Regions from separate parts of the Variovorax sp. F042 genome, predicted to be linked through region 2. Evidence: predicted binding sites of a transcription regulator. Region 2 holds the regulator's gene; each other region holds the start of a gene.
What was found. Region 2 encodes sigma-54, which starts transcription at its own class of promoters, with help from an activator protein. Its sites were predicted from a motif close to TGGCANGNAANCTGCTTT; they were not measured.
Positions count from the first base shown of each region.

Region 1 (7,811 bases), on a different contig from region 2:
GCTTGCTGGACGACAAGTCTGCGAACCCGACGATCACGCCGCTGCGAACACAGCTTGTGCAGCAGACGGCAACTGCATCAGGCACGAATATCAATGTGACCAGCAATCCTCTGGATCTCACGGCCAAGAAAGGCTGGGTATTGGATTTCGCGACGAAGCCGGTTGGCGAGAGAGCCTACACAAGTCCCGTGTTGTTCCAGGGTGTTCTCGCTTTCACCACCAACATCCCTTCCAGCGACCCATGCTCGCCAGGCGGGAGTTCGAATCTCTACTTCCTGAATTACAGCAATGGCGGGGCCATACCGAACCTGAGCAGTCGCTATATCGGCAATGTGCTGGCGAGTCGGGTGCAGCCAGAAGGACTACCAAATGGCGCGATAAAGATTCTTGTGCGCACGTCGGATGGGAAGACCAAAGTTTATGACGTGGCGGTGCCGTCTTCGACTACGCCTACTCGAATCATGTGGCGGGAGGTCATTACGAATTGACCGCCCCTCCATCGACATCGACATCGACATCGACATCGACATCGCCGTTGCCAGCGCATCCATCAATGGAGAATCCCGAGGACCCGAGAATCTCTGCCTCTAGACACCCTCGATTCGAGTGCAGAGTCACACTTGGTCCTCAGTGATCTTCGATCGAAGTTCGCCATGCTGATACGCGAATCGTCGTGCTCGTCAGACGCGGAGCGACCACCATCGATCGTCTTCCGACCTCCCTTGGGCCGTCCAGCCAGAAGGCGCTTGCCTCCGGTGCGCCACGAGCGCGAGGCATCAGGCGAGTTGCCAATTTGCTGCGCAAATGGGTCATCGATGCTGAGCGGCGAGATATGACCGGAGCAGATTCCGGGTCCGTGACGCGATCACTTGACGCCGAGTCGCTGCCCGATGACCCACCCTCGGCTTGCGGTTTCGTTGCCCTGCAGCTTCCGCCGCCTACGCCGGCTCCTGTGACGCCGCAGGACATCCGGGCCGAGGTGCACCGCGCAGGCATGACCATTACCGTGAGTTGGCCAATCAATGCGGCCTCTGACTGTGCGGCCTGGATGCGGGAGATCCTGCGTTGATTCGCATCGACGCGGTGTGGCTGGCTGTTGAACCCATCGATATGCGCGCGGGCGCCGAACGGCTGCTGGCGAGCGTCGTGAAGGTCTTCGGCGCCGCGCAGGCGCATCACGGATACCTGTTTGCCAACGCCCGGCACACGCGCATCAAGCTGCTGGTGCACGATGGCTTCGGCGTGTGGTGTGCAGCGCGGAGGCTGAACATCGGCGGCTTCGCGTGGCCGGCCCAAGGTTCAACCACCGGCACGCCGCTCGCGCTGACGCGCGAGCAGTTTGACGCCCTGGTGTTGGGCCTGCCCTGGCAGCGTCTGGAGGACCTGCGCGTCATCACCCGGCTGTGAAGTCGGCGCGCGAGCGTTGACAGCGCTACCCCGCATGGCAGGCGCCTGTGACCGTCGGCATGATGAGCGCATGCAGCACCTGCACGATCTCAACGCCTCGGACCTCAGTGGTCTGTCGCCCGAGACCGTTGCCGCGCTGGCGCAGCAGATGTTGGCCCACATCCAGCAGCAGGCCCAGCAGATCGAGCGCCAGGCGCACGAGATCAAGTTCAGGGACGCCAAGCTGGAGAAGGTGATGTTCGAGCTGGCGCGCCTGAAGGCGTGGAAGTTCGACGCCAGAACCGAAGCCATGAACGCCGAACAGCGGCGCCTGTTCGAGGAGACGATGGCCGAGGACGAAGCCAGCCTGCAGGCGCAGCTTGAGCAACTGCAATCCAAGTCGCCGGCCAAGCAGGCGCAGGAAGAAGGCGACAAGCCGCCACGCAAGCCTCGCCGCCAGAAGCTGCCCGAGCATCTGCGCCGGCTCGACCATGTCCACGAGCCGTCGGACACCCACTGCCCTTCACCCCACTGCGGCCGGCCCATGGTGCGTGTGGGCGAAGACATCAGCGAGCAGTTGGATATCGTGCCGGCCGAGTTCTTCGTTCATCGCCACATCTACGGCAAGTGGGCCTGCCGCTGCTGCCAGTGCCTGGTCCAGGAGCCGGCCGTGCCGCAGATCATCGACGGCGGCATCATGGCCGCCGGCCTCATCGCGCACACGCTGACCAGCCACTTCGTCGACCACCTGCCGTACTACCGGCTGGAGACCATCAACGCACGCTCTGGTGTGCACACGCCGCGCTCGACGCTGGCGCAGACCTCGGGGCGCGCTGGCGCGGCCCTGGAGCCCTTGTACGACGCCCAGAGGCGCTTCGTACTGCAGTCGAGGGTGCTGCATGCCGACGAAACACCTGTTGCCATGCTGGACCCAGGCCGGGGCAAGACGAAGAGGGCCTACATCTGGGCTTATGCCAGGGGAGCCTTCGATCCGCAGCCGGGCGTCGTGTACGAGTTCTGCCTGGGCCGCGGTGCCCAGTACCCCATTGCCTTCCTGCAGGGAAGCGACGGCTTCGGCGCGCACGCGCCTTGGAGCGGCACGCTGGTGCGCGACGAATACTCGGCCTACGACAACGTCGTCGCAGCGCACGCTGACCGCATCGCCGCAGGATGCCTCGCTCACGCGAGGCGCCACTTCCACGAGCTGGGCAAGTCCGGCACCAGCGAAGTGGCGTCCGAGGCGCTGCGTCGCATCGCGACGATCTACCGCGCGGAGCGCCAGTTCGGCGAGCTCGCTGGCCAAGACCGTCTACGCCTGCGTGAGTCGGTGACCAGGCCGCTGTGGGAGGAGCTGCATGTGTGGCTGCAACTCGAGCGTGCCAGGGTCCCCGACGGCGGGGCGACGGCCAAGGCCTTGAGCTACAGCTTGAATGCCTGGACCGCGCTGACACGCAATCTCGTCGACGGCGACGTGCCGGTGGACAACAACCACTTGGAAAATCGAATCCGTCCCTGGGCAATGGGACGCCTGGCTGTTCGCCGGTAGCGAACTGGCTGGTCAGCGCGCCGCCATCGTGATGAGCCTGGTGCAGTCGGCACGCCTGTGCGGCCACGACCCGCATGCCTACCTCAAGGACGTCCTGGAGCGCTTGCCCACGCACCTGAACAACCGAATTGACGATCTCTTGCCACATCGCTGGCGACCGCTCATCTGACTCTGCAGCAGGGGCCGCCGCCGCTCACCACCGTCAAGATGGAGCGCCCATCCGTTTACACTATCAGTACTGATCAGCATAAAAGCCTACACGCGCAAAAAATGACGGAGTGTCGGGACGAGATAAAGAGAAATAGAAAAGCCGCCCGAAGGCGGCTGTTTTTTGGAGCTCGAAAGAGCGCTTAGCGGCAAGCTTGGGGAGCGTACTTGGCGAGCAGAGTGCCGGCGGTAATGCCAGTGATACCCACTGCCGACGCGGATTCCGCCGTCTTCGATGCGCAACCCCAGTCCACAACACCACTGACGCCATCGCCTTGTGCTGTTACGAGAGTCACCGCAGTCTTGTCAGCCTTACGGATGTACGGAGCAAGAACCAGGGCGGTTTCACCGGTCTTGATGCCGACCGAAGCAGGAATGAAGTTGACGGTGATCTCACCGCTAGCAGCCATGGAAACCGAACTCACATACTTGCTGTTGATTCCAGTGCCATTCGCACCGCCATTTTGCTCGTTCCAAGTCTTGACCACAGTGGCGAGATCGGTAGCCGATGTCACGCCATCGGTCGCAACTGCTTGCTTCGCGGACTCGGCCAAATTCAGACCTTCAGTGATCCTTGCGCGAACTGTGTAGTCTTGATAAGCCGGCAGAGCCACGGCAGCCAAGATACCAATGATCGCCACAACGATCATCAATTCGATAAGGGTGAAACCCTTTTGCACATTGCGTGCGATGGTACGACGGTTCATTCACTAACTCCAGGTTGGTTGGTTGTTACGCCCGGGAACCTGCCCGGAGCGAGGTACCTTCCGCAGCATCTGTGCCACCCGCCCCCAGAGCCTCCTGCTGACCGAACACGTCAACTTTGATCACATTGTCGTTACGTCGTGTGACACAAGTTGCTTCAAGACGCCACGTTTGGTGACAAATTTGTCATGCCAGCGCATCACCCCGCATCAGCAAGTCAGGATCCCATCCGCCTTCAACCAGCGTATGTCCCGCTGCGCCAACCCCGCTACCTGCTCGTCCATCAGTGCCTCGATCTGGCTCATGATCTCGTCGGTTTCGGTGGGCTTGGTGTGGGTGATGTAGATCGGGTACTGCTTCCCCGGCCCGATGTGCGCCAACTCATCGGCCAGCACTGCCGGCGACAGGTGAAGGCTCCGCTCGGCCAGGGCCTGCTCACGGCTGCTGAAAGCCGTTTCAATCACCAGCATCGCCACATCGATCGCATTCACACGCTCCCAGAAAGGCGCGTTGCGCTCGGTATCCCCGCTGAACACCCAGTGGGCGCCGCCTTCGGCCCGTCTTACGGCAAAGCCGCACGCCGGCACGGTATGAACCGCAGGCAGCACCTCGACCAGCTTGGGCTCACGGCTACCCAGCGGCAGCATCTGACCGACCGCGATGACGTGAAAGCTCACGAATGGCGCCTCGACGCTGGGAATACTCTCGAAATCCGGCCAGATGACGTTGTTGAACACATGCGCCCGCAGCGCATCGATGGTGGCCCTCAGCGCATGCACGCGCAGTGGCCGCTTGCGGCGGCTGCCTACGGCGTCGAGCATCAAGGGGAGCGCGGCGATGTGGTCGAGGTGGCTGTGGGTGAGCACGACATCGTCGATGCGGACCATCTCTTCGAGCGTGAGATCTCCGACGCCCGTGCCCGCATCGACGAGCAGGTCCGTGTCGACCAGGAAAGAGGTAGTGCGGCAGTCTTTGGCGATGGCGCCCGAGCAACCCAGCACACGAACCTGCATTGTGAGAGACCCCTTGTGTGTGTCTGTCGTCATTTGGTTTCGAACCGGGTCGCGCCATCCCAATCAGGGTCTTGTGGTCGCAACGCCATCGAGGCTAAACGCTGGGCATAGAGCTGGTAAAGGACTTTTTTGGCATCCGCGGCGAGCAGGGGGGCCAGCAAGTTTCGGCCCATCGCCCAGTCCTGCCGTCGGTAGGCCGCGAGCACTTCGCTCCAGCGGCCGAGCAGTTGCCGGGTCTGCGCCACCGCCTCGGGCGTGCGCACGGCCAGCGGCGTAAAAACGGCAACGGCCTGTGCCTTTCCCTTGACGCGAACGCTGTCGAGTTCCTGCCAGATGTAGCCGGGCGCCAGCTCGCATGTCGCGCCGCTGGCCACGACTTGCACGCCGTAGTGTCCGCTCAGGCCCTCGAGGCGGGATGCGAGGTTGACCGCGTCGCCGACCACGGTATAGCTGCGGCGCGCTGCCGAGCCCATGTCGCCCACGCTCATCAGGCCGCTGTTGATGCCGATGCCCACGCTGATCTCGGGCCGGCCGCTGGCGCGGTGGATGTGGTTGATGTCGTGCACGGCGTCGGCCATGTCGAGCGCAGCCCGTACGGCGAGCGTGGCGTGGTCGGGTGTGTCGATGGGCGCCCCCCAGAAGGCCATGACACAGTCGCCCATGTACTTGTCGATGGTGCCGCGGTGCGCGCTGATCACGTTGGTGAGCCGGCTGAAGACGGTGTTGAGAAAGGCCTGCAGCTCGGCCGGCGCCATCTGCTCCGACAGGCGGGTGAAGTCGCGCATGTCGCAGAACATCACGGTCATGGGCTTGCTCTCGGCGCGCATGCTGTAGCGGCCGGGGTGCTCCATCATTTCGTTGACGAGCTGTGGCGGCACGTAGGTGCCGAAGAGTCGCACCAGGCCGCGCCGCGCGCGCGATTCGACGAAGTAGCCCCAGCTCATGTTGAACACGAAGGCCAGCGCCGTCATCGCCAGCGTCGACGCCAGCGGCAGCACGAGGCTGTGGCTCACGTACAGCCAGGTGTTGAGACCGATCAGCGCGGCGATCGCCCCCGCGGCCAGCAGCAGGGCGCGAGGCGCCGACAGCAACGACAGTCCGAAGGCCAGCACGAGCCCCGTCACCGCGACAAGCAGCACCTCATAGCCCACCGCGTAGTCGGGCACGCTGAGCAGGCGATGGTCGAGCAGGGCGGAGACGACGTTGGCATGCACCTCCACCCCCGGGAACGCAGCCTCGACGGGTGTGGCACGCAGATCCTGCAGCCCCGGGGCCGTGGCGCCCAGCAGCACGATCTTGTCCTTCAGCTCGCCCGGCCCCAGCCGGCCTTCGAGCACGTCGGCGGCGGGCACATAGCGGAACGATCCGCCGTCCGCGCCGCCAGGGCCGCGAAACGGCACCTGCATGCTGCCCGTCCCGTCGACCGGAATGCGCAGGCGGCCCACTCTCAGCGATTCGAGCTGCGGCGTGGCGCCTCCTCCGGGCGCAAAGGCCGGCTGTACGGACGGCGATCCGTTCGCGAGGCGGTAGACGGCGAGCCCCAGCGACTCGTAGTAGCCCGGCTGCGCCTTGTCGCCCTCGTAGCGGGCGATGAGCGGCACGCTGCGAATGACACCATCGCCGTTGGCACCGACCAGCGTATTCAGGAAACCCGCCATCGGCGCGGCCTGCGCCAGCGCGGGCAGGCTGGCGCCGAAGCCGTTCCAGGTCGTTGCGTAGATCCCGCCCGAGGGGAAGGCCCCGGCTGGCAGCAAGGGGGCAGCAGGCAGCCGTCCCTTGGCACTCGGCGCTTCGGTCCGCGTGAAGTAGTAGCCCAGCGCCACGCGCCGGCCGCTCAGCGCCGCGGCAAAGGTGGCGTCGTGGTCGAGGGTGGGCGCCAGTCGCTCGACCTCGGCGGACAGGCCCGGCACGCTGCCCAGAGGCCCGCTCGCCATCTTTCGCAACCTGTCGAGGCCCGAACTGCGGTCCGGTTCCAGAAACATGACGTCGAAGCCGAGCACGGCCGCCTGCTGGCGGGTCATCAGCTCCGTGGTGAGGCGGGCGATCTTGTCGCGCGCCCAGGGCCATTGGCCCTGGCGCGCCAGGCTGGCGTCGTCGACGTCGACGATCACCACCCGCGCATCGGGTGTGCCCGGCATGGTGGCGCGCAGGCGGATGTCGTAGATCAGCCGGTCAAGGCGCTCGATCGCGGTCAGCGGCCAGGCGCCGGTGGCGTGCGCCAGCGCCAGCAGCACAGGCAGCAAGGTGATGGCGATGCGCGGCCAGTGCCGCCGCAGTTCCCTCACGGCGCGGCGTCCGTGCGGACGTTGCCGCGGCAGGCCGAAAGGGAAAACGAAAGGGAAAACGGCTTAGATGCGCACGAACTGCATGCGCGTGGCGCCGCCCAACTCGAGCACGTCGCGCTCCTGCAGCGCAACCGCCTCGGCGCCGAGTTGCAGGCCGTTGAGCGTGACGTTGCCTTCGACGCCCGCTGCCACGTAGCCCTGCCGGCGGCGCGTGACCACAGCCACCGCGACACCGGGCTTGCCGATGGTGGTGACGACCTTCTGCAGGGCCACGTCCTGCCCCTCGTTGGCACCGGAGAGCACGCGCAGCACCGGAATGCCGAGCTCGACCAAGGCACCGGATTCCGTTGGCGCCGACGACAAAGGCATGGACCCCGAGGGGTACTCGGCCGACGGGGAGCGAACCGCGCCGGTGCCGATGGGCAGATTGCTGCGCGCGCGGAAATGGATGCGGCAGCCCCCGACCTCGATGACATCGTTGTCCTTGAGCGCCTGCCTCTGGATGGCGAGCGCATTGACGTAGGTGCCGTTGGTGCTGTTGAGATCTTCAATTTCGACTTCGCCACCGCTCATGTGCAGCACGGCATGCTCGCCGCTGACCGCCAGATTGTCGATCACGATGTCGTTGTAGGCACGGCGTCCCAGCGTCGTGCGTTCCTTGGCAAGCGC
Region 1 covers NZ_JBVASX010000006.1:8,387-16,197, forward strand. The annotation lists gene ACZYSP_RS19520 (pilus assembly protein) at 1-488, shown strand, start outside; gene tnpB (IS66 family insertion sequence element accessory protein TnpB) at 1,066-1,407, shown strand; gene tnpC (IS66 family transposase) at 1,478-2,932, shown strand; gene ACZYSP_RS19535 (transposase domain-containing protein) at 2,964-3,101, shown strand; gene ACZYSP_RS19540 (pilin) at 3,283-3,846, opposite strand; gene ACZYSP_RS19545 (3',5'-cyclic-nucleotide phosphodiesterase) at 4,054-4,857, opposite strand; gene ACZYSP_RS19550 (CHASE2 domain-containing protein) at 4,887-7,142, opposite strand; gene ACZYSP_RS19555 (FHA domain-containing protein) at 7,206-7,811, opposite strand, start outside.
Region 1: a site for sigma-54 is predicted at 3,906-3,923, ahead of ACZYSP_RS19540 (pilin). Genes of this name have one in related genera too.

Region 2 (7,811 bases):
CCCCTGCTGTGCTGTCATGGCTTCCGATATATGCTCCGCGCACAGGCCGCCAGCCCTGCCTTCGATGTCCACCGACACATCCCCCCCTCCCCCCGCCGCCGACCCGCGCTACGACCCGCTCGCGATCGCGCTGCACTGGCTGCTTGCGGCCCTGATCGTCGGTTCGTTCGGCGTCGGGCTCTACATGACGGGCCTGCCGTTCTCGCCGCTGCGGCTGAAGGTGTACAGCTGGCACAAGTGGGCGGGCATCACGATCCTCGCGCTCTCGGCGCTGCGGCTGCTGTGGCGGCTGGGGCACCGTCCGCCGGCGCTCCCGCCGGGCATGACGCGGCTGCAGCTGGCGAGCTACCGCATCAGCCACACGCTGATGTACCTGCTGTTCTTCGCGGTGCCGCTGTCCGGCTGGGCTTACAGCTCGGCCATGGGCATGCCGGTCGCGTGGTTCGGCGTGCTGCCGCTGCCCGACTTCGTGCCGGTCGACCACGACTTCGCCGAGGCGGTGCTGCAGCCGTTGCACCGCAACTGCGCCTTCGTGCTGGCGGGCGTCACGCTGCTGCACGTGGTGGCGGTGCTCAAGCACCACTGGATCGACCGCGACGGTCTTCTGAAACGCATGTGGCCCGGGCCACGCAAGGAATCTGCTCGATGATGAAGCGACTGTTTTTCCGCCTCTTGCCGCCGCTCGCGGCGCTGGCCTTCGCCATCGCGCTACCAGCCAGCGCCGAGCCCGCGGCCGCGAAGCTCGTTGCCGACAAGAGCCAGATCGTGTTCGTCACCAAGCAGATGGGCGTGCCGGTGGAAGGCACGTTCAAGAAGTTCGACGCACACGTCGCCTTCGATCCGAAGAAGCCCGAGGGCGGCAGCGTCGCGCTGCAGATCGACACGGCCAGCGCAGGCTTCGGCGTTCCGATGAGCGATGCCGAGTTGCCCAAGCAGCCATGGTTCGACGCCGCGCATTTCCCGCAGGCAAGCTTCCAGTCGAGCGCCATCAAGGCGCTGGGCGACGGCAAGTTCGAGATGGCGGGCAAGCTCACCATCAAGGGCACGGCCAAGTACGTGACGGTGCCCGTCAGCATCGCGGCGGCCGGCGGCAACTACGCGGTGGCCACCGGAAGCTTTACGATCCAGCGGCTCGACTACAAGGTGGGCGACGGCGAATGGACCGACACCTCGATGGTCGGCAACGAGGTGCAGGTGCGCTTCAAGTTCACGCTTACAGGCCTCGGGCCGCTGTGAACGGCCGAATGGGCCTGCCCTCCCCTCACTCACTTTTCTCTTTCATGACCCACACAACCAACGCCATGAAAAAGCTCCTTCTCGCCGCGGCCCTGTCGGCCGCCGCGTTCACCGGCGCCACGGCACAGCAGCAACCACAAGGGCCCGAATACACCGCGCCGGCCGTGGCCGCCAAGCCCGCGGGCGGGCCGGTGAAAAACGCCAACTACGTGGTCGACCCGACGCACACCTTCGTGATGTATGAAATGGGCCACTACGGCACCACCACCAACCGGGGCCGCTTCAGCACCAAGGACGGCTCCGTGCAGATCGACGGTACCGGCGCCAGCGGCAAGGTCGACATCACGATGGACATCAGCTCCATCAACACCGGCGTCGACCTGCTCAACCGCCACGTGCAAAGCAAGGACTTCTTCAACGTGGCCGAGTTTCCGACCGGCCGCTTCGTGGCCGACCGCATCGACTTCAGCGGCGGCAAGGTGGTCGACGTGCCGGGCACGCTCACGCTGATGGGCCAGACCAAGCCGGTGACGCTGAAGGCCGTGCGCTTCAACTGCTACCTGAGCCCGCTGATCAACCGCCAGGTGTGCGGCGGCGACTTCGAGACGACCGTGGAGCGCAGCGACTGGGGCATCACCTGGGGGCTGAACTTCGGCTTCGAGAACAAGGTGAAGCTGCTGGTGCAGGTCGAAGCGGTCAACGTGCAGTGACACCGGAGAAGGCAAGGCCATGATGGACACCACCCTTTCGCTGCTCGGCATCGCCGGCGCCATGACTGTGGGCGCGATGAGTCCCGGCCCCAGCTTCGTGATGGTGGCCCGCACCGCCGTGACCTCGCGCACCGACGGACTGGCCGCAGCGCTGGGCATGGGTGCCGGCGGGCTGGTCTTCGCGATCGCCGCGCTGGCCGGGCTGCAGGCGGCGTTCCTGGCCGTGCCGGCGCTGTACGTGGCCATCAAGGGCCTGGGGGGCGCCTACCTCGTCTACCTGGGCTTTCGCATCTGGAGCGGCGCGCGGCAGCCGCTGGCCGTGGCGGCGCAAGAGACGGACGGGTCGCCGCGCCAGCAGGGCCGCAGCGGCCGCACCTTCCTGCTGGGCCTGGCCACGCAGGTCAGCAACCCGAAGACTGCCGTGGTCTACGCCAGCATCTTCGCGGCCTTCCTGCCGCGCGAGGTGCCGCTGGTGCTCGCACTGGCGGTGCCGGCGGTCATCTTCTGCATCGAGACGGGCTGGTACGCCATCGTGGCGCTGGCGCTTTCCTCGGCAGCGCCACGCTCGACCTACCTGCGCTACAAGGTCTGGATCGACCGGGCCGCCGGCGGCGTGATGGGGCTGCTGGGCCTGCGGCTGATCTGGTCGGCCGTGCGCGGCAACTGAGCCGACGCTACAACAGGCTCTCCGGCGTCAGCGGCGCCAGCAATTCGAGCATGGTCCGGTCCCAGAAGCCGGAGTCGGGCTCCTCGCTCAGCACGGTGAGCTTGCCGGCGTCGTCGCTGACCCATTCGATGCGCGACTCGTTGCTGCCCTCGGCAAAGCGCAGCCGGTAGGCGCCCTGCTGCTTGAGCACGTCGATGAGCTTGAGCGCCTGTTGCGCCATCTCGGGGCTGCGGATGAAGAGACCGATCTCGGTGTTGTGCGTCTCCGAGCGCGGATCGAAATTCATCGAGCCGACGAAAAGAATGCGCCGGTCGATCACCGCCGACTTGGCATGCAGCCTGCCTACCGAGGTGCCGAACAGGCCGAGCCGCACGCTGCGCCGGGTGCGCGTGGAGCTCAGTTCGTAGAGGTCGGCGCCGAGCTTGAGCATGTCGGGCCGGTAGCGGCGGTAGGCGGTGTGCACCAGCGGCTCGTCGGTGGCGGCCAGCGAATTGGTGACGACGCTGATCTTCACGTTGCGGCCGCGGATCTCGCGCATCACCTCCAGCCCCGAGGCGCCCGGAATGAGGTAGGGCGAGACGATGGTCACCTCGGAGCGCGCACGGCGCATCTGCTCGACCACGTTGTAGCGCACGCTGTCGACGTCCAGCAGCGGCACGCCGCCGTAGGACGTGGTCTTGCCGATCACGCGCTCGGGCGAATCGGCGTAGGCCTCTGCGGTGGCCCAGATCAGTCCGAGCTTGCCGGCGTTCAGGTCTTCCGCCATCGGGCTGTAGCCAAGCAGGTCGTTGGGCGCGGGCGGCGGCGGTGGTGGCGTGGTGTCGAGGCCGGTGGCGACGTCGAAGCGCTTCTGCAGCTCCTCGCGCGACAGGTCGCTGGCCACCACCGACTGGATCGGCCGCACGTAGATGCTGTTCCAGTACTGGTCGAACAGGCTGCCCAGCCGCGGGATCAGCGCGCCGGTGACGAAGGTGTCGAGGTCGAGGAAGTTCTCCCCCGCCGTGCGCCTGAAATACTGGTTGCCGATGTTGCGCCCGCCCGCCACCGCCATCGCGCCGTCGGCAATGAACAGCTTGTTGTGCATGCGGCGGTTGACGCGGCTGAAGTCGAAGAGCGACGCGCTGAAGCGCTTCAGCAGGCTGCCGCGCCCGGCCGGGAACGGGTTGAACAGGCGCAGCTCCACGTTGGGCGTGGCGGCCAGGCCGAGCAGCAGCTCGTCTTCGCCGGAGGTGTAGAGGTCGTCCATCAGCAGCCGCACGCGCACGCCGCGCTGGGCGGCGTCGCGCAGGGTGCGCATCAGGTAGCGGCCGGTCTCGTCGTTCTCGATCTGGTAGTACTGCACGTCGAGCGTGAGCTGCGCGCGGCGGGCCAGCTGGATACGGGTGTCGAAGGCGAAGTCGCCGCCGGGCATGAGGCGAAAGCCGCTCAGGTCGGGGTCGGGCTGGGAGGCCAGCGCGATCTTGCCGAGCGCGGTGTCGGCTGACACGGCCATGGCCTTGGTGGGCGGGCGCGGCGCCTCGTCGGGCAATGTGGCGCAGCCTGCGAACAGCAAGACCGCAGCCATGACGAAAACCCAATGCCCACAACGCGAAAGCGACGGCAGGCGACGGGTCATCGGTGGCTTTCTACAGGGCCTTGCGCAGGTTGGCGGGCGCGATGCGCAGCGCCTCGCGGTACTTGGCCACGGTGCGGCGCGCGCACTCGATGCCCTGCTCTTTCAGCATCTCGGAGATCTGGCTGTCCGACAGCGGCTTCTTGATGCTCTCGGAGCTGACGAACTGCTTGATCAGCGCGCGCACCGCGGTGCTCGACGCATTGCCGCCGGTTTCGGTGCCCAGCGCCGAGCCGAAGAAGTACTTGAGCTCGACCGTGCCGAAGGGCGTGGCCATGTACTTGGCGGTGGTCACGCGCGAGATGGTCGATTCGTGCAGGCCCAGTTCGTCGGCGATCTCGCGCAGCACCAGCGGGCGCATCGCGAGTTCGCCGTGCACGAAGTAGCTCTTCTGCCGCTCGACGATGGCGTTGCTCACGCGCAGGATGGTGTCGAAGCGCTGCTGGATGTTCTTGATGAACCAGCGCGCCTCCTGCAGCCGCTGCGACAGCGCCTGGCTGCCTTCGCCCTTGTGCGACTTGAGTGCGCCGGCATAGATGTCGTGCACGCGCAGGCGCGGCATCACCTCGGGGTTCAGCATGACGCGGAACTTCACATTGGTGCCGCGGCCCGTCTTGGTGACGATCACGTCGGGAATGACGATGTTGCGCTCGACGTCGACGAAGCGCCGACCCGGCTTGGGCTCGAGCCGCGCGATGATCTGCAGCGCCGAGCGCACCAGCTCCTCGTTGCTGCGGGTGAGCGTGGCCAGGCGCTTGAAGTCGCGGCGCGCGAGCAGCTCCATTGGCTGCTTGCAGATGGCGATGGCGGTCTTGCGGACCAGCTCTTCCTCGTCGGTCTCGTCCTCGCGGGCCAGGGCACGCAGCTGGATGCCCAGGCATTCGCCGAGGTCGCGAGCGCCGACGCCGGCGGGTTCCAGGCTTTGCAGCAGGCCGAGCGCCACCTGAAAGTGATGCACGAGGTCGTCGAACTGGTCGTTGTCGTCGCCGGCCAGGCCCGAGGCCAGTGCGGGCAGCGAGTCTTCCAGGTAGCCGTCGTCGTTGAGCGATTCGATGAGAAAGCGCAGCGCGGCGCTGTCGTTCTCGTTCAGGCGCAGGCTCAGGGCCTGGCGGTGCAGGAAGGACTGCAGCGACTCCTGGCTGCGCGCGAGTTCGGTGGCGTCGGCACGTTCGTCGTCGCCGAGGTTGTTCTGGCGCGCGGGCGCATCGCTGCCCCATTCGCTGTCGTCGGGCGCCATGTCGACGGTGCCGTCGCCTTCCCAGTCGGGCTCGCGCTCGGTGATCTCGGCAGCGGGGCCGTCGGTGTCGGCCGTGGTGGTGGTGCTGGTTTCGGTGGAAGCAGTGGACGCGCTGGCGGCGGGCGAAGCGAAGTCGCTTTCGCCGTCGCCGCTATCGCCGCCGTCGTCGCGCGGCACCGGGGCATCGGCCGTGTCGAGCCCGAATTCCTCGCGCGCCGCTTCTTCAGCCGTGCGCTCGAGGAACGGGTTCTCGTCGAGCATCTGCTCCACCTCCTGGCTCAGTTCGAGCGTGGAGAGTTGAAGCAGCCTGATCGACTGCTGCAGCTGTGGCGTCAACGCCAGATGCTGCGAGACGCGAAGGGATAGCCCTTGCTTCATGGGAACCGCTCCCGCCCTTACATGCGGAAGTGTTCGCCCAAGTACACCCTGCGTACTTCGGCGTTGTCGACGATCTCCGAGGGTGTGCCTTGTGCCAGCACATGCCCGTCGCTGATGATGAAAGCGTGATCGCAGATGCCCAGCGTTTCACGCACGTTGTGGTCGGTGATGAGCACGCCGATGCCGCGCTCTTTCAGGAAGCTGATGATCCGCTGGATCTCGATCACCGCGATCGGGTCGATGCCGGCGAAGGGCTCGTCCAGCAGGATGAAGCGCGGCTGCGTAGCCAGCGCACGCGCAATTTCGACGCGGCGGCGCTCGCCGCCCGACAGCGCGAGCGCGGGCGAATCGCGCAGGTGGTCGACGCGCAGGTCGGCCAGCAGCTCGGCCAGGCGCTCGTCCATGTGCTGCTTCGACAGCGGCGCCATCTTGCCGTTCTCGTCGGGCTCGCTCTGGAGCTCGAGCACGGCGCGCACGTTTTCCTCGACCGTGAGCTTGCGGAAGATCGAGGCTTCCTGCGGCAGGTAGCTCAGGCCCATGCGGGCGCGGCGATGGATCGGCATGTGGGCGATGGGCTCGCCGTCGATGCTGATGTCGCCCGCGTCGGCGCGCACCAGCCCCACGATCATGTAGAACGAGGTGGTCTTGCCCGCGCCGTTCGGCCCGAGCAACCCGACGACTTCGCCCTTCTGCACGTCGAGCGAGACGTCTTTCACGACCGTGCGGCTGCCGTAGCTCTTCTTCAGGCCGCGCGCGATCAGGCGGCTGCCCGGTGCGCCGTTGGCGTCCTGCGTTCCTGCGGTTTCGATCACTTGCGGGTTTCTCCCTGGTCACTGAGCGTGGTGCTCTGGCGCAGGCCCTTGCCGGGTGCGGGCGTGGGCGCCGGCGGCGCCGCCTTCGCGCCGGCCGGAGCTGAGGCACCGGCTGCCGGTGCGGTGGCGGCCTTGGGGGTCAGGATGGTCTTGACGCGCCCGCCCGGGGTGGACGCGTTGACGGCGGTGTTCGGCGGCACAGTGGAACCGTTGACCGTGTAGGTGTCGTTGCTCTGGTCGTAGACAATCAGCGCGCCCTGGCTCTCGTCGTTCGGCGTAGCGCCAAGCAGGCGGCGCATGGTGGCGTTGCGGATGAACTTGACGTTGTCGGCGCGGCTGTCGTACTCGATGACTTCCGACTCGCCCTCGATCCACTCGTCGGGCGCATTGCGTTTCTGCTTGTAGTAGGCCCGCTTGCCCGGTGCCGCCGTGACCACGCCGTACTGGTAGCCCTCGGGGTCCTGGCGTACATCCATGCGTGCGCCGCGGATGATGATCGTGCCCTTCGTAACGAGCACGTTACCGGTGAACACGCTGGTCTGCTTCAGGTCGTCGTAGCGCATCGAGTCCGACTCGATGTTCATCGGCTTGGTGCGGTCGGCGGTTTCGGCCAGTGCGCCCGAGGCAAGGCCGGCCAGCAACAGCGCGCCGGCGGCCAGGCGGCCGATGCGACGGAGGAAGGTAGTGGTGGGGTGAGAGTGCAATGTCATAGAGGCACGAAACTTGCTCGGCATTGTATGCGGCTGATTGCGTCAGCCCCGCACGCACAGATGAAAAAGCCCGCCGATGCGGGCTTGACTTTCTTCCTGGAACACCGCGGAACCGGCTCCGCCGGACCGCGATCCTGGGGGGTCAGCCCTTCTTCGCTTCGCCGATCAGATAGTTCACGACCTGAAGCACTTTGGTCATGTTGCCGGCGGTTTCGCCGTCCACGTACCAGCGGCCGGCCACGGCCATTGCCGGCACGCCAGCCACCTTGTAGGCGTCGGTCATTTGCGAGGCGCGCTTGGCCTTGCTGGCCACGCCGAAGGAGGTGAAGACTTCCTTGAACTTGGCGCCGTCCAGGCCGTTCGCGGCGGCCCAGGCAATGATGTTGGCGTCGCCGTTCACGTTCTGGCGCTGCGCGTGGATCGCGTTGAACACCTTCGGCTGATATTCG
Region 2 covers NZ_JBVASX010000003.1:159,995-167,805, forward strand. The annotation lists gene ACZYSP_RS13590 (cytochrome b) at 65-649, shown strand; gene ACZYSP_RS13595 (YceI family protein) at 649-1,236, shown strand; gene ACZYSP_RS13600 (YceI family protein) at 1,302-1,946, shown strand; gene ACZYSP_RS13605 (LysE family translocator) at 1,966-2,613, shown strand; gene ACZYSP_RS13610 (phospholipase D family protein) at 2,621-4,228, opposite strand; gene rpoN (RNA polymerase factor sigma-54) at 4,239-5,840, opposite strand; gene lptB (LPS export ABC transporter ATP-binding protein) at 5,858-6,652, opposite strand; gene lptA (lipopolysaccharide transport periplasmic protein LptA) at 6,649-7,362, opposite strand; gene ACZYSP_RS13630 (thiol:disulfide interchange protein DsbA/DsbL) at 7,505-7,811, opposite strand, start outside.

Region 3 (7,811 bases), 310 kb from region 2:
ATCGCCGCGTACATGCTCTTCACGTTGAGCACCTGCTGCGCATCGATGATGCGGTGGCCGAGCCCCGTATCGGAGCCGATGAACATCTCGGCCACGATGACGATCACCAGCGCCATCGACACCGCAGAGCGCAGGCCGACGAAGCTGGGCTGCAGGCTTTCCCAGATCAGCACGTCCTTGAAGACCTGCCAGCGCGAGGCGCCCATGACGCGCGCCGCCATCACGCGCTGCTTGCGTGCGTTGATGACGCCGTAGGCGCTGTTGAACACCACGATGAGCAGCGCGCCGAAGGCCGCGATGGCCACCTTGTTGACGTCGCTCACGCCGAAGATCAGCAGGAACAGCGGAATGAGCGCGGACGACGGCGTGGAGCGGAAGAAGTCGATCAGGAACTCCACGCTGCGGTACGCCTTCTCGTTGCTGCCGAGCAGCACGCCCAGCGGCACGCCGATGGCCGCCGCGATGACGAAGGCCTGCACGGTGCGCCACACGGTCATGACGAAGTCGGTGAGCAGCGGGCCGCCGGCCAGGCCGGTGATGAGCGCGGCGATGGTGTCGGCGGGCGTGGGCAGCAATATCGGCTTGATGAAGCCGAGCCGCACCACCAGGTCCCACACGATGAACAGCACCACCGGGCCTATGAAGGGCAGCATGCGGTCGCGCAGCGGCGGCTTGGGCGCGGCAGTGGCCGTGCTGGCCGGCGGGGTCCACGGCGCGGCCGTGGTCGAGCTTGCGTCGGCCATGGTCGTCAGGCCTTGTAGAGGAGCGTGTCCACCACGACCTTCTTCTCGAAGATGCCCTTGTCGGTGAACAGGTCGTAGAACTTCTGGAAGTACGCGACGTCGCTGGGCTTGAACTCGTTGTAGAGCATGTACGACGCGAGCGGCACTTCGGCCGTGAGCTTGCCTTCGATGGCGGTGTAGCCCTTCATGAATTGGCGGGCCTCGTCGGGCTTGGTGCGCACCAGCTCCACGCCGCGCGCGTAGGCGGCGATGTACTTCTTGGCGATCTCTGGGTTCTTCTTGATGAACTCGGTGGTGAGGCTGGCCGCCCCGCCATGCCAGGGCGCCATCGGGTCGCCGAGGATGTACTTGGCGACCACGCCGGCCTCGATGACGCGCGTGGTGCCGTTCATACGGCCCACGGTGCCGGTGGGCTCCAGCGTGTAGCAGGCGTCGACCTGGCCCGCGACCAGTGCGGCCACGTGCTGGCCGATGGGCAGTTCGCTCACGGTCGCGCCCTTGGCGCCCGCGCGCTCCAGCATGGTCTTGCACAGCGTGACGTTCTGGATGCCAGGGCCCGAGGCGACCTTCTTGCCGGCCAGCTCGGCCATGGTCTTGATGGGGCTGTCCTTGGCGACGATGAATTCGTCGAGCACGTATTTCGCGTTGCTCGGGTTGGTGCAGAAGATCTTGAAGAGGCCCGGCTGCGCGATCTCGCCGATGGCGAGGTTGGCCGAACCTGTGCCGTTGGCGCTGCCGTCGCAGCGGCCCGCGAGCATGCCTTCCATCACCTGCTGCGCGCCGGCGAACTTGAGCGGTTCGACGTCGAGGCCGGCCTCCTTGAAGTAGCCCTTGTCGACCGCTGCGAAGAACGGCAGGCCGGCGGCCACGGGCCAGAAGCCGATGCGCAGCTTGGCGGCGCCCTGCGCACGCACGATGGCGGGCGCGGCCAGCACGGCCAGGCCCGCGGCGCCGGCCTGCAGCAGCTGTCGGCGACGCGATGCGGGAGGTTTGTCTTGGGTGCTCATCGGAACTCCTGGTCAGTTGGAACTCGGGGTGGCGCGGCTCGCGACGTATGCGCGCCAGCCGCCATGGAGGGTCACGTCCTGCGCACCGGCCAGCGCGTGGCCCTCGCAGATGAAGCCTTTCACCCAGCTGCCGTCGGCCAGCTCGACGCTGCCGAGGCCCAGGGGCGGCGGAATGAGGGAGAGAAAGCTCCCGACCTGCGCCAGTGGCACAGCCCACACTTCGAGCGCGATGGCACCACCTTCACTGCCCTCGACCACACGCTGCAGGCCGGGCTTGGGCGGCACGGTGCCCGGCAGCGCGTAGAGGCGGTAGAAGGGCGAGGTGGTGGTGGCGCGCAGCAGCGTCGCCCCACGCTCGGTGAGCTGGCTGTTGAGCGGCATGCCCGAGAGATGTGCACCTACCACGGCGATGGACAGGGTGCCGGCATCCGGCGCGGCGAGGCCAGGAATGGCACGCGGCTCGGGCAGCGGCACGCCGGTCGCGCCTTGCGCGAGCCCGGTGGCGTGGTGGTAGCGCTGGCCCAGGTCGGCCAGCGCGAGGTCGCTGCCGCAGGGGCCGATCAGCGTGATGCCGAAGGGCAGGCCGTCCGCGCGCAGGCTGCTGGGCACGGAGAGCGCGGCGTAGTCGAGCAGGTTGACGAAGTTGGTGTACGCGCCGAGGTTGCGGTTCAGCACCACCGGATCGGCGCGCATCTGCTCGCGGGTGTAGTGCGTGGGCGCGGTGGGCACGAGCAGCACGTCGATGTCACGCCACATCGGCTCGACCTGTTGAGCGATGGCGCGCAACCGCGTCTGGGCTTCGAACACGTCGGCGGCGCTGTAGTTGCAGCCACTCGCAAGGATGCCGCGCACGGGCTCGATGACGTCGTCGCCGTGCGCATCGAAGAACTCGCGCACCGCGGCGTAGCGTTCGGCGACCAGTGCGCTTTCATAGAGCAGCGCGGCTGCCTCGGCGAGCGGGGCGTAGGAAATGGTGACTGGCGAGCCACCCATGGCCAGCAGGCGCGCGGTCGCGTCGTTGAACGCCCGTTCGGCGGCGGTGTCGCCGAAGAAGCTCAGCTTGTCAGGTACGCCGAAGCGAAAGTGCGCGGGCAGCGGCTTGCGGCTCAGGGCCAGGTCGCGCGAGTACGGGTCGCGCGCGTCGTGGCCGACTGCGGCGAGCAGCACGTCGACCGCGGTGGCGACGGTGCGCGCGAAGATCGAGACGCAGTCGGCGCTCTGCGCAGCGGGCACCACGCCGAAGGTGCTCAACAGGCCGCGCGAGGGCTTGAGGCCGACGATGTTGTTGAGCCCGGCAGGCACGCGGCCCGAGCCGGCGGTGTCGGTGCCCAGCGCGAAGTCGACCTCGCCGGCCGCCACCACATAGGCCGAGCCCGAACTGGAGCCGCCCGAGACATAGCGCGCGTCGAAGGCGTTGGGTACCTCGCCGTATGGCGAGCGCGTGCCGTTCAGGCCGCAGGCGAACTGGTCGAGGTTGGTCTTGCCAGCCAGGGATGCACCGGCTTCGAGCAGGCGCTGCACCACGGCTGCGTGGACCGTGGGGAGGCGGTCGAAGGCCGGGCAGGCGGCCGTGGTGGGCACGCCGGCGACGTCGATGTTGTCCTTGACCGCGAAGCTCAGTCCGGCGAGCGGCAGGGCAAAGCCCAGGGCCTTGCCAGCCGCTGCGTCCGCCACGGGGGCCGCGAATTTCGCGATCCAGGCAGCGGCGGGCGATCCGCTTTCTCCGTTTTCTTCATGCACCATCATTAGGCATCCAAACATGTGTACAAGTTGAGATGCAAGCGGCGTGCCAGCGGAAACGCGGTGTGGCGCGGATCGGAAACGTGTCGGGATCGGCTCCCCCTCCCCTCGGGGAGAGGCTTGGGGTGAGGGCAGGTGCAGACGATGAGGCGCGGCTCTTATCTAGAGACCGCCGCCCTCTCCCCAAGGGGAAAGAGCGTCATGCAGGTCAGCTCTTCTTCGCGTCGCGGTAGAGCTGCTCGACCTTCGGCAGGTTCGCTTCGAGCTTCGTGATGCGATCCGGCCCACTCGGGTGCGTCGAGAGAAAGTTCAGGCTGCCCTGGTTCTTCGACGCCGCAGCCATCTTCGTCCACAGCGACACCGAAGCCTTCGGGTCATAGCCCGCGCGAGCCGCGAGTTCGAGCCCCACGAGATCGGCCTCGGTCTCGTCACTGCGGCTGAACTTGAGCGTGAGGAGTTGCGTGCCGGCGCGTGCCGCCAGGTCGCCCACCTGCCCCCAGCCGAGCAGTTGCGCACCGATGGAGAGCGCCGCGCCCGTGCCCGCGCTCTTGGCCATGCGGGCGCGCGCATGCTCGCGCAGCGCGTGGGCCATTTCGTGGCCCATGACCATCGCGACCTCGTCGTCGGTGAGCTTGAGCTGTTCGAGGATGCCGGTGAAGAAGGCGATCTTGCCGCCGGGCATGCAGAAGGCGTTGATCTGCTTGCTGCCGATCAGGTTGACCTCCCACTTCCAGTCGCGGGCGCGCGAGTTCCACGGCGTGGCGAAGGGAATGAGGCGCTTGGCGATGGCGCGCAGGCGCTGCAGTTGCGGGTTGCTGTCGCCCGCGAGCGCATTCTTGGAGCGCGCCTGTTCGAGCAACTGGCCGTATTGCTGTACGCCGGCAGCCTCGATCCTGTCGGCCGGCACGAGGTTGCGCGCCACCGAGGCGTTGCCGACATCGACCTGCGCCAGCGCCGGCGCACTGAGGGCCGCGCCGGCGGCGGCCAGGAGAAAGGCCCGCCGGGGATTCCACCCAGAAGCGGCAGAGATGGCGGAAACAGGGCGATCGCAGCGTGTGCACATAGGAGGCGGATCATAGGAACAAATGAAGACAAAGGGCCTGGTCGATGTCCCCCGCCACTCATGGACAATCCGGGGTTCATGTCCGCCTCGCCCGCAGAAACCCCCACCACCCCCTCACCGCCCTGGCGCGACGCGCTGAAGGTCTACCTGGAACCCGCCACCCTGCGCATGCTGGCGCTGGGGTTCTCCGCCGGGCTGCCGCTGCTGCTGGTGCTCGGCACGCTGAGTTTCCGACTGCGCGAAGCGGGCATCGACCGCACCACCATCGGCTACCTGAGCTGGGTCGGCCTGGCCTACGGCTTCAAGTGGGTCTGGGCGCCGCTGGTCGACCGGCTACCCCTGCCGGCGCTGACCACGCTGCTCGGGCGCCGACGCGGCTGGCTGCTGCTGGCGCAGTGCGTGGTGATCGCCGGGCTGATCGGCATGGCGTTGAACGACCCCCGGCTGGGCCTCACGCCGCTGATCTGGTGCGCGCTGCTGGTGGCCTTCGGCTCGGCCACCCAAGACATCGCCCTCGACGCCTTCCGCATCGAATCGGCCGAAACGCGCAAGCAGGCCGCGCTGGCGGCCGCCTACCAGACCGGCTACCGGCTCGCGATGATCTGGGCCGGCGCGGGCGTGCTGTGGGTCGCGGCCTGGGCCGAGGTGGCACCAGCCGCTGCGGTCACGGGCGCGGCGGCCTACCAGAACGGGGCGTGGAAGACGGCTTACCTGGTGATGGCGGCCTCGATGGCGGTGGGCGTGATCACGGTGCTGCTGTCGCCCGAACCGGTGCCGCGCGTGCTGCCCAAGGCGAAGAATGCCGCCGAATGGCTGCAGAGCGTGCTGGTAGAGCCCTTCGCCGACTTCATCCGCCGCTACAAATGGCAGGCGGTGCTGATCCTTTCGCTGATCGCCATCTACCGCATCAGCGACGTGGTGATGGGCATCATGGCCAACCCCTTCTACGTGGACATGGGCTTCACCAAGGACGAGGTGGCCTCGGTCAGCAAGATCTACGGCGTGATCATGACGCTGGTGGGTGCCTTCGTCGGCGGCGTGCTGTCGATGCGCCTGGGCGTGATGCGGGTGCTGATGCTGGGCGCGGTGCTCAGCGCGGCCAGCAACCTGCTGTTTGCCTGGCTGGCCTCGCGCGGGCACGACCTGACGGCGCTGATCGCCGTGGTCTCGGCCGACAACCTGGCCGGCGGCATCGCCTCGGCGGCCTTCATCGCCTACCTGTCGAGCCTCACGAACATCAGTTATTCGGCCACGCAGTACGCCCTGTTCAGCTCGCTGATGCTGCTGCTGCCGAAGTTCATCGCCGGCTATTCGGGCGTCTTCGTCGACGCCTACGGCTACAGCACCTTCTTCGTCGCCACCGCGCTCTTGGGCGTGCCGGTGCTGGTGCTGGTGGCGCTGGCCTCGCGGATGACGGCCATCACAAGGCCCGCCGACCGTCAATAGGGCCTGGGCCCTATAGGAAACAGCCGACGCTGCGCGCGCCGCGCAACTGGTAGGCTGTGCCGGTATACATTCGTTTCTTTCATTCTCCTTTCCCCCTCGCGCCCTCTTCCTGCGCGCCCATCGTCCGCGAGCCTGCCAGCAAGCCCCTACAAGATCGTGCCGTCCCGAATTTCTCCTCTCCAAATCAGCGCCTACACGGCGACCTCCGCCGTCGGTGTCGGCAAGGACGTGCTGGCCGACGCGCTCGCGCAGTCGCGCAGCGGACTGCGCGCCAATGACTTCGGCGACGCCCCTCTGCCCACCTGGATCGGCCGCGTCGACGGGCTCGAGGAGATCCGCCTGCCCGAATCGCTCGCCCATTGGGACTGCCGCAACAACCGGCTCGCCTGGCTGGGCCTGCATGCCGACGGCTTCATCGAGGCCGTGGCCGCCGCGCGCGAGAAGTACGGGGCCTCACGCATCGCGCTGATCCTGGGCACCTCCACCGCCAGCATCGGCGAGACCGAGCTGGCCTACACCCAGCTCGACGAACAGGGCATGTTCCCACCCAACCAGCGCCGCGCCGCAGTGCACACGCCGCATTCGCTGGCCATGTTCACGCAGCAGGTGCTGGGCATCAGCGGCCCGAGCGAGACCATTTCCACCGCCTGCTCGTCGAGCGCCAAGGTGTTCGCCTCGGCCGAGCGGCTGATCCGCCTGGGCCTGGCCGACGCGGCCGTGGTCGGTGGGGCCGACACGCTGTGCGGCAGCGTGCTGTTCGGCTTCAACTCGCTCGAACTGGTGTCGAGCGAGCCGTGCCGGCCCTTCGACGCCACCCGCAAGGGCATCAGCCTCGGCGAGGCCGCGGGCTTCGCGCTGGTCGAGCGCGTGCAGACCGGCGCCGATGCCGCGCCGCTGCACCTGCTGGGCTACGGCGAGGCCAGCGACGCGCACCACATGTCGACGCCGCACCCCGAGGGCCTGGGCGCCGAACGCGCGCTCGACGAGGCTCTGGCGCGCGCCGGCCTCGCGCCCGAGGCCATCGACTACATCAACATGCACGGCACCGCGAGCCAGAAGAACGACGAGGTCGAGGGCGCGCTGGTGGCGCGCCGCTTCCCGGCGCGCACGCACGCCAGCTCGACCAAGGGCTTCATGGGTCACACGCTGGGCGCGGCGGGCATCGTCGAGGCCGTCATCAGCCTGCTGGCCATCGAGCGCGGCGTGATGCCGGGCACCGTCAACACCCACACGCTGGACGAAGGCTTCGGCCCGCAGATCAGGCTCGAACCGGCGCGCGGCGAGGTGCGCTATGCGCTGACCAATTCATTCGGCTTCGGCGGCAACAACTGCTCGCTGGTGTTCGGCAAGGCGGCATGAGCGACATGAACCAAGCCCCCACGCCCCCGACCCTCTACATCGAAGGCCCCGCCTTCTGGACGCCCACGCTGCCCGGCTGGGAGGCCGCGCGCGCCGCTTTCCGCGGCGAAGGCACGCTGGCCGACCCGCCCGCCAAGCGCCCGTCGCCACAGGTGCTGGCACCGGCCGAACGCCGCCGCGCGCCCGACACCGTGGCGCTGGCGCTCGAAGTGGCAGCCGCCGCCCTGGCCGGCTCGGGCCGCAACGCTGCCGACGTGCCCTGCGTGTTCACGTCGGCGCACGGCGACCTGTCGATCAACGACTACATGTGCAGCACGCTCGCAGGCGACCCGAAGATGCTGTCGCCCACCAAGTTCCACAACTCGGTGCACAACGCGGCCGTGGGCTACTGGACCATCGGCACCGGCTGCATGGCGGCCAGCAACGCGGTTTCGGCCTACGAGCACAGCTTTG
Region 3 covers NZ_JBVASX010000003.1:468,800-476,610, forward strand. The annotation lists gene ACZYSP_RS14975 (ABC transporter permease) at 1-743, opposite strand, end outside; gene ACZYSP_RS14980 (ABC transporter substrate-binding protein) at 749-1,750, opposite strand; gene atzF (allophanate hydrolase) at 1,763-3,496, opposite strand; gene ACZYSP_RS14990 (M48 family metallopeptidase) at 3,699-4,553, opposite strand; gene ACZYSP_RS14995 (AmpG family muropeptide MFS transporter) at 4,614-5,999, shown strand; gene ACZYSP_RS15000 (beta-ketoacyl-[acyl-carrier-protein] synthase family protein) at 6,156-7,358, shown strand; gene ACZYSP_RS15005 (beta-ketoacyl synthase chain length factor) at 7,364-7,811, shown strand, end outside.
Region 3: a site for sigma-54 is predicted at 3,525-3,542, ahead of atzF (allophanate hydrolase). Genes of this name have one in related genera too.

Region 4 (7,811 bases), on a different contig from region 2:
TCATCGCATCGGTCTGCGAGAGCGGGATGCGGTCGCGCATCGAACCCCAGTAGCCGTGCTCCTGCAGTTCGCCGCTGACCTCGCCCATGACCACGCCGACGCCCTCGAAGCGGTCGGGTGTGTTGAACATGGTTTCGAAATGCTCGACGCGCGGCGACGCGATCTCGCGGAAGTAGCCGAGGCCTTCGTTGAGCCGATCGTCGGAGCGCCACCAGGCATCGATTGCGGGCGTGGCGCACCAGCGTGCGTAGGCCGCAGCGTCGCTCCAGTAGGCGATGGCGATCATGTTGTCGAAGCCCTCGGCATCGACGTAGTGCGTCAGGTCATGGTGGCCCGGGCCGTCGGGCAGGGCGAAGTCGCGGGCGATCTTCATCAGCGCGGCGCAGGCGCGGCCCTGCATTTCGGGGCCGCGCGACTGCACGCCGAAGTAGCCCATCACGACCTGCTTCACCGATGTTGGCGCACGGGCCGACCACACGGGGTAGGGCGGCGTGTAGTCGTCTTCCACGCGACGGTGCCGCGTGCGAGGGCACTTCAGATGCTCGGCAATGGCGGATTCCATGGCGTGCCTCCTTGGGTTCAGGCCGCGACTGGCTCGGGCACGCTGCTTTCAGGCTCGGGCGTGTGCTGCACTACCACGGGTTCGCGGCGTGTCTTGTTGAGTAGCAGTTGGGTGACGTCAGGCCGCGAGTAGTGGCCGCTGGGATCGGCCGCCGCCTTGGCGAGCGAGATCATGCCGAGGTCGATGTCGGCGATGATCAGACCCTCTTCGTCTTCCGCCAGCGGCGTGCCCAGTGGCGAACCGTCGGGCGCGTAGATGCGCGCAAAGCCGCCGCCAGTGCGCAGCATCTGCTGCTTGCCCGCGTCGGTGCACATCAGCTCGCTCATGGCCTTCGACACGGTGGCGCAGGGCGCGACCACGAAGCACTGGCCCTCGGCCGCATACACCTGGCTCGCGGCGTTGTTGACCTCGGGGCCCAGCGCGTAGGCCGCGCCGCGGTACAGCGAAAAGCTCGGCCATGCGCCGCAATGGATCTGCTCGTTCTGCGAATACATCGCGTACTTGCTCAGCGGCTGCAGGTGCTCCCAGCACGAGAGCGAGCCGATGTTGCCCAGCGCCGTCTCGACCACGGCGAGGTCTGAGCCGTCGCCTTCGCCGAACACAGTGCGTTCCACGTGCGTGGGCTTGAGCTTGCGCCGCGTCTGCGCCGTGTTGCCCTGGTCGTCGATGAGCGCCTGCGCAATGTAGAGGCTGCCCGCCGCCTTCTCGCTGTAGCCGAGCGAAACCCAGATCTTGAGCTTGCGCGCTGCCTCCCTGATGCGGTCGAACTCGGCCGAGCCTACGACCAGCGAGTTGTCGTGATAGCGCTGCACGAACTGCATGCCCCAGGCCGGCGAATCGAGCCAGATCCACCACGGATAGCCGGGCACCCAGGTTTCGGGAAAGGCGACGAGCTGCACGCCCTGTTTCGCGGCCTGCGCCATCAGGTCGATGGTCTTGTCGATGGTGCCGTCGAGATCGAGGAACACGGGGGCGGCCTGCACGGCGGCAACGCGCAGCTTGGGGTGGACGGTGGTCGGCATGGGGGTTCTCCAGATGCAATGAAAGTAACGAGGCGTCTTCCGCACCTACGGCGCACCGGGTTTGCGCTGTGGCATGCGGGTTGCTTGAAGCGTAAATTCGCGCCGCCGGAACGCCTTGACCCGGATTGGCGGCGTTCTTGTTCCAGCGTTGCATGCCCTTGTTGCCAAGGCTTTCCGAGGACCCCCGATGACCCAGTTGCTCAGCACCGACGCCGTCCCGCGGGACCAGCGGCTTGCCTACTGGACCGACATGATCTGCAACGTCTACGTGCAACTGGGCTGCGATCCGGTGCGCGAAGGCGATACCTGCGATTTCGAAGGCAGCATCCGCCAGCACGCGCTGCCCGGGCTCGACGTGTCGGTCGTCACCTCGGGCCCGCAGAAGGTGATGCGCACGCCGGGGCACATCTCGCACTCCAGCGACGACTACTTTCTCGTGAGCATCCAGGCGCGCGGCCGTGGCGTGGTGCGGCAGGACGGCCGCGACGCCGTGCTCGCGGCCGGCGACTTCGCGCTGTACGACAGCACGCGGCCTTATCAGCTGCTGTTCGACGAGTCCTTCGAGCAGATCGTGCTCAAGCTGCCCGGCGAACGCCTGCGCAGCGAACTGCGCGACACCGAGGCGCTGACGGCTACTACGGTGTCAGGCCGTGCGGGCGCGGGGCACCTGCTGCTGGGCATGATCCACACGCTGCGCGAAGACATCGATACGCTGCAGCCCACGTCGGCGCTTGCGGTGGCCAACGGCGTTCAGAACATCCTGGTGGCGGGGCTGCAGACGCTGCCTGCGGCGAGTGCGCCGTCGCTCAGCAACCTCACGGCGTATCACCTGGCGCGCGTGAAGCGGCTCATCGACGAGCAGCTGGCCGATCCCTCGCTGTCGGTGGGCACGCTGGCGGCGGGGTTGGGCGTGTCGGTGAGCCACATCCACCGCGTGTTCAGGAGCGAGCCGCTGACGCCGTCGCAGTACATCTGGGAGCGCAGGCTGGAGGCGTGCAGCCGCGACCTGCTGGAGCCGCGCCTCGCGGGCCGGCCGGTGGCCGAGATTGCCTATGGCCGCGGCTTCAACGACGCGGCGCATTTCAGCCGCGCGTTCCGCGAGCGCTTCGGCTGCTCGCCGCGCGAATGGCGGCAGCAGCGCATGCAGTAAGAAGGGCTACTGGACCAGCATCACCGTCGTGTTGGTTTCGGCGACCACCTTGGTGGCGACCGAGCCCATCAGCGCGCGGCCGAAGATGCCGTGGCCATGGGTGCCGAGCACGATCAGCCCGGCTTGTGCCGCCGCGGCCGACTTGAGGATTTCCTCGGCCACATGGCCGTGGCGCGAGTCGATCGTGTAGTTGCTCACGCCGCTCTCGGCGAACAGCGCCTTCACCGGGTCGAGCACCTTGGCGTTTTCCTCGGCGTAGTAGTCCGTCACCAATTCTTTGCTCAGGTGGCGCGCGACATGGCCCGAGATGCCGGTGCACACGTGCACCACCACCAGTTGGTGCCCGTCCACGAACATTGCGCGATTGGCAAGCAGGTAGTCGAGCGCCTTGCGGGTGTAGGCGCTGCCATCGACGGCGATGAGGATTTTCATGAAACCCTTATACGGCGCGGCTTCGCGCACCGCAACGGGGCGTACCTCAGGCCCGAAGGGCTTTGCCCGGCCAGATCAGCCGTGCAGGCCCTTCCAGAGCATGTAGGCCGCGAGCAGGTAAAGGATGCTCGCGAACACGCGCTTGAGCTTCTTCACCGGCAGGCTGTGCGCCGCCTTCGCGCCCAGCGGTGCGGTGAACACGCTGCACAGCGCGATCACGGCCAGCGCGGGCAGCCAGATGTAGCCGAAGGAGCCAGCCGGCAGGCCTTGCACCGACTGGCCGCTGACCGCATAGCCGAGCACGTTCGCCACCGCGATCGGGAAGCCCAGCGCCGCGCTGGTGGCCACCGCGTTGTGAATGGACACGTTGCACCACGTCATGAACGGCACGCTGATGAAGCCACCGCCCGCGCCCACCAGGCCCGAGATGAAGCCGATCGCGCCGCCCGCCGCGAGCTGGCCGCCCGTGCCCGGCATCTGCCGTGTGGGCGCGGGCTTCTTGTCGAGGAACATCTGCGTGGCCGAGAAGCCCACGAACAGCGCGAAGAAGATGGCCAGCGCAGTGCCCTTGAGCAGCGAGAACACGCCCAGGCTGCCAGCAAGGCTGCCGATGACGATGCCGGGCGCGAGCCGCCGCACGATGTCCCAGCGCACAGCGCCGCGCCGGTGGTGCGCGCGCACGCTGGACACCGAGGTGAAGATGATCGTCGCCATCGAGGTGGCGATGGCCATCTTCACCGCGAGGTCGGCCGGCACGCCGCGATGGCCCATGATGATCGTGATGAACGGCACCATCAGCATGCCGCCGCCGATGCCCAGCAGGCCCGCGAGAAAACCGGTGCCGAGGCCGAGAGCGGCGAGTTCGGCGATCAGGAGGGGGTCGAGCAGGGCAGCGATATTCACGGGAAAGTCACGCAAGAGAAGTGAGGGGTTGGAAAAAGCAACGGCCCCGAGCAGTGGATGCAGGGGGCCGTGGCAGGAAAAGGTGTCTGCAGGTGATGTGCCGGACCCGCATCCTGAACCAGGGTTCAGGTGGGCGAGGGCAGCAGGACTTCGGGTTCATCTGACGCGAGATGATCACGCCCGTCGAGCGATGTACCAAGCCCGGCTCCGGAGAGCATTGGAACAAGGAAATATTAAGCCCGACACAGTCTGCAGACGGACTGGATTTTACGCCTCGTCCGTCTTCGTGCCAGCCTTATTCAGAGTAAATGTCCATCGCCAGCCAGGGCCTGATCGAGTTTCTGGATGAGCTGCGTGGCCTTCGCGTCGGTTTCGACGCTGTCTGCAGCCGAAGTGGCAACTGGTGCCGCGGGCGCTGCGACAACAGCGGCCTGCTGCGCGGCGAGGTCGAACGCCAGGTTCAGCGAAGCCAGCACCGCGATGCGGTCACGGGCCTTGACTTTTCCGGCATCGCGGATCTTGCACATGGCTGCGTCCACGCGTTCGACGGCTTCGCGCAGCTGCGCCTCGCCGCCATCGGGGCAGCCGAGCAGATAGCTCTGGCCCATGATCTGTACTTCAATCTGCTTCATGCGGGGGAATCTTCGGAGGGTGGTTCAGCCGGCAACCGTTCGAGCAGGGCATCGAGGCGCGTACGTGCCGCAACGAGCCGCGACTTCAGGGCGTCGCGTTCGCGCGTGAGCGCATCGACCTGCTCCTGCAGCAGCGCATTGGTGCGTTGCACCTCTTCGTGACGCACAAGCAGTCGTTCAACACGCTCGGCGATCTGATCGATAGGGCTGGAGGCGGGCATGGTTGGCGATTGTAGTTTCCCAAGGAAGCGGCCCCCAGGCGGTGCCTGGGCGTGGCATGGATTCTGCTGCCTTCCAGTTGCCTTTCAAACTCCAATAGCCTGTCAATGACCACGAAGAACAACACTTTATTCAGTCGGCGCGACCTGCTTACGCTCATCGGCAAGACCGCAGGGGGCGGCGCGATGTACCAGGCGATGACCTCGCTGGGCTTTGCCGCCGAATCCAACTACAGCGGACCACCGAAGCTCGATGGTGCAAAGAAGGGTGCGTCGGTGCTGGTTCTTGGCGCAGGCCTGGCCGGCATGGCCGCCGCGCTCGAACTGCGCAACGCGGGCTACTCGGTCAAGGTCCTCGAGTTCAGCAATCGCGCGGGCGGCCGGTGCTGGACACTGCGCGGCGGCGACACCTTCACCGAGCTGGGTGGCGCCGTGCAGCAATGCGGCTTCGCCAAGGGCGAGTACTTCAATCCGGGGCCGTGGCGCATTCCCTATCACCACCATGCAGTGCTGGGCTACTGCAAGCGGCTGGGCGTGGCGCTGGAGCCCTTCGTCCAGGTCAACTACAACGCGCTGGTGCATTCGAGCAAGGCCTACGGCGGCAAGCCGCAGCGCTACCGCCACGTGCAGGCCGACTACCAGGGCTACGTCGCCGAGCTGCTCGGCAAGGCCACGACGCAGGGCAACCTCGACGCGGCGCTGACGAAGGAAGACAAGGAGAAACTGCTCGAAGGCCTGCGCCGCTGGGGCGCGCTCGACACGCAGTTCCGCTATCTCGAAGGCACCGTCAGCAGCGACCGCCGCGGCTATGAAGTCGATGCGGGCGGCGGCCTCATGCCGTTGGCCAAACCGTCGAAGCCGCTCGACATGAGCGAGCTGCTGCAATCGAATCTTTGGCGTTACATCGCCAGCGGGCAAGACTACGAATTCCAGAGCGCGATCTTCCAGCCCGTGGGCGGCATGGACATGATCGCCAAGGCCTTCCAGAAAGAAGTGGGCAGCCTGATCCGCTACGGCGCCAAGGTCACGAAGATCGAGCAGAACGACCGCGGCGTGACGGTCACCTACACCGATGCATCAAAGGGCGGCGCGGTCACGCAGGCCAAGGCCGACTGGTGCCTGTGCACCATTCCGCTGTCGGTGCTCAGCCAGATCGACATCCAGGTGGGCTCGGCAATGCAGGAGGCCATCAACGCCGTGCCTTACGGCGCTTCGGTGAAGGTGGGCCTGCAGTTCAAGCGCCGCTTCTGGGAAGAAGACGAGCACATCTACGGCGGCATCAGCTACACAGACCTGCCGATCTCGCGCATTTCGTATCCCTCGACGCGCTATGGCGCCAAGGGCAAGTCGGTGGTGCTGGGCGCCTACGTGTTCGACGGCCCGAACTCCTACGAATTCACCGCCATGGCGCCCGAGGAGCGCGTGCGCCGCGCGGTCGAGTTCGGCACGCAGCTGCATCCGCAGTACGCGAGCGAATTCGACAACGGCATTTCCGTGGGCTGGCACCGCGTGCCCGGCACGCACGGCTGCTACGGCATGTGGACCGACGAGACGCGCCAGAAGCACTACAAGAACCTGTGCCAGGTCGACGGCCGCATCGCGCTGGCTGGCGAGCACGCTTCCTACATTCCGGCCTGGCAGGAGGGCGCACTGCTCTCGTCGCTCGACGCCATCCAGCGGCTGCATGCCCGCGCCGTTGCGTGAAAGCCGAGTGAAGGACACACCCACCATGAACAACAACATCACGACCTTCAAGCGCGCGCTGCTCGGCCTTTCGCTGGGCGCGCTGGCCTCGGTGGCCGGCCAGGCTGCTTTCGCGCAGTCGCCGGAGCCCGTCTTTTCCGTCGGCCCCCGATTCCAGGAGAGCTCGGGCGAGGCGATCTACCGCGCGACCTGCCAGGGCTGCCACATGGCGCAGGGACAAGGGGCGAAGGGCGCAGGCGCCTATCCGGCGCTCGCCTCGAACCCGCGGCTCGCAAGCGCGGAGTACCCGCTCTACGTGGTGATCAATGGGCAGAAAGGCATGCCCGCCTTTGGCAAGATGCTGAGCGACGAGCAGATCGCTTCCGTGGTCGGCTACGCGCGTACCCATTTCGGCAACCAGTATCCTGACGCCATTGCGGCGGAGAGCGTCAAGAAGCTGCGGCCTTGATCGGCCTTCTTCTTTCGATACCTGGCAGATCCTTTCTTCATCCACCCCAGCAGAGAGACAACACGCATGACCATGACCTCCATCACGAAGAAGCTGGCGCTCGTCGCCGCACTGCTCGCAGCCGGCACCGGCGCCGCCCATGCGGCCGATGAAATCATTCGCCACCGCATTCCGAACTCCAGCTTCCCGATTTCGGCGGCGGTGGAAGTGCCATCCTCGTTCACCAACGTCTACCTCTCGGGCCAGGTGCCGCCGCTGCAGGACGCGACCGCGCCCAAGAACAGCGCGGCGGCCTATGGCGGCGACACCAAGGGCCAGACCGTCGGCGTGCTCAAAGCCATCGAGAAGAGCCTCACAGGCCTGGGCCTGACGATGGGCGACGTGGTGAAGATGCAGGTGTTTCTCGTCGGCGATCCGGCCAAGGACAACAAGATGGATTTCGCCGGCTTCATGGAGGGCTACACCCAGTTCTTCGGCACCACCGCCCAGCCCCGACTGCCGGTGCGTTCGGCAATGCAGGTGGCGGCGCTCGCCAACCCGGCCTACCTGGTCGAGATCGAGGTGATGGCGGTACGTCCCGCCAAGTAAAAAAGCAGTACTGCGCTACTCGCTCAGCCGCACGTAGGTGGCGAGCAGCGCGCTCTTGGCAACAATCCCGAGCAGCACAGGGTTGCCGGCGCTCTCGATCACGGGCAGCCGTTCGCCCAGGTGATCGAGAAAACGCTGCAGCGCCTCGCCCA
Region 4 covers NZ_JBVASX010000001.1:832,826-840,636, reverse strand. The annotation lists gene ACZYSP_RS04070 (phenylacetaldoxime dehydratase family protein) at 1-562, opposite strand, end outside; gene ACZYSP_RS04065 (carbon-nitrogen hydrolase family protein) at 580-1,584, opposite strand; gene ACZYSP_RS04060 (AraC-like ligand-binding domain-containing protein) at 1,772-2,734, shown strand; gene ACZYSP_RS04055 (universal stress protein) at 2,741-3,166, opposite strand; gene ACZYSP_RS04050 (sulfite exporter TauE/SafE family protein) at 3,242-4,063, opposite strand; gene ACZYSP_RS04045 (cell division protein ZapA) at 4,369-4,701, opposite strand; gene ACZYSP_RS04040 (hypothetical protein) at 4,698-4,922, opposite strand; gene ACZYSP_RS04035 (flavin monoamine oxidase family protein) at 5,028-6,623, shown strand; gene ACZYSP_RS04030 (c-type cytochrome) at 6,649-7,071, shown strand; gene ACZYSP_RS04025 (RidA family protein) at 7,138-7,659, shown strand; gene ACZYSP_RS04020 (ClcB-like voltage-gated chloride channel protein) at 7,675-7,811, opposite strand, start outside.
Region 4: a site for sigma-54 is predicted at 4,975-4,992, ahead of ACZYSP_RS04035 (flavin monoamine oxidase family protein). Genes of this name have one in related genera too.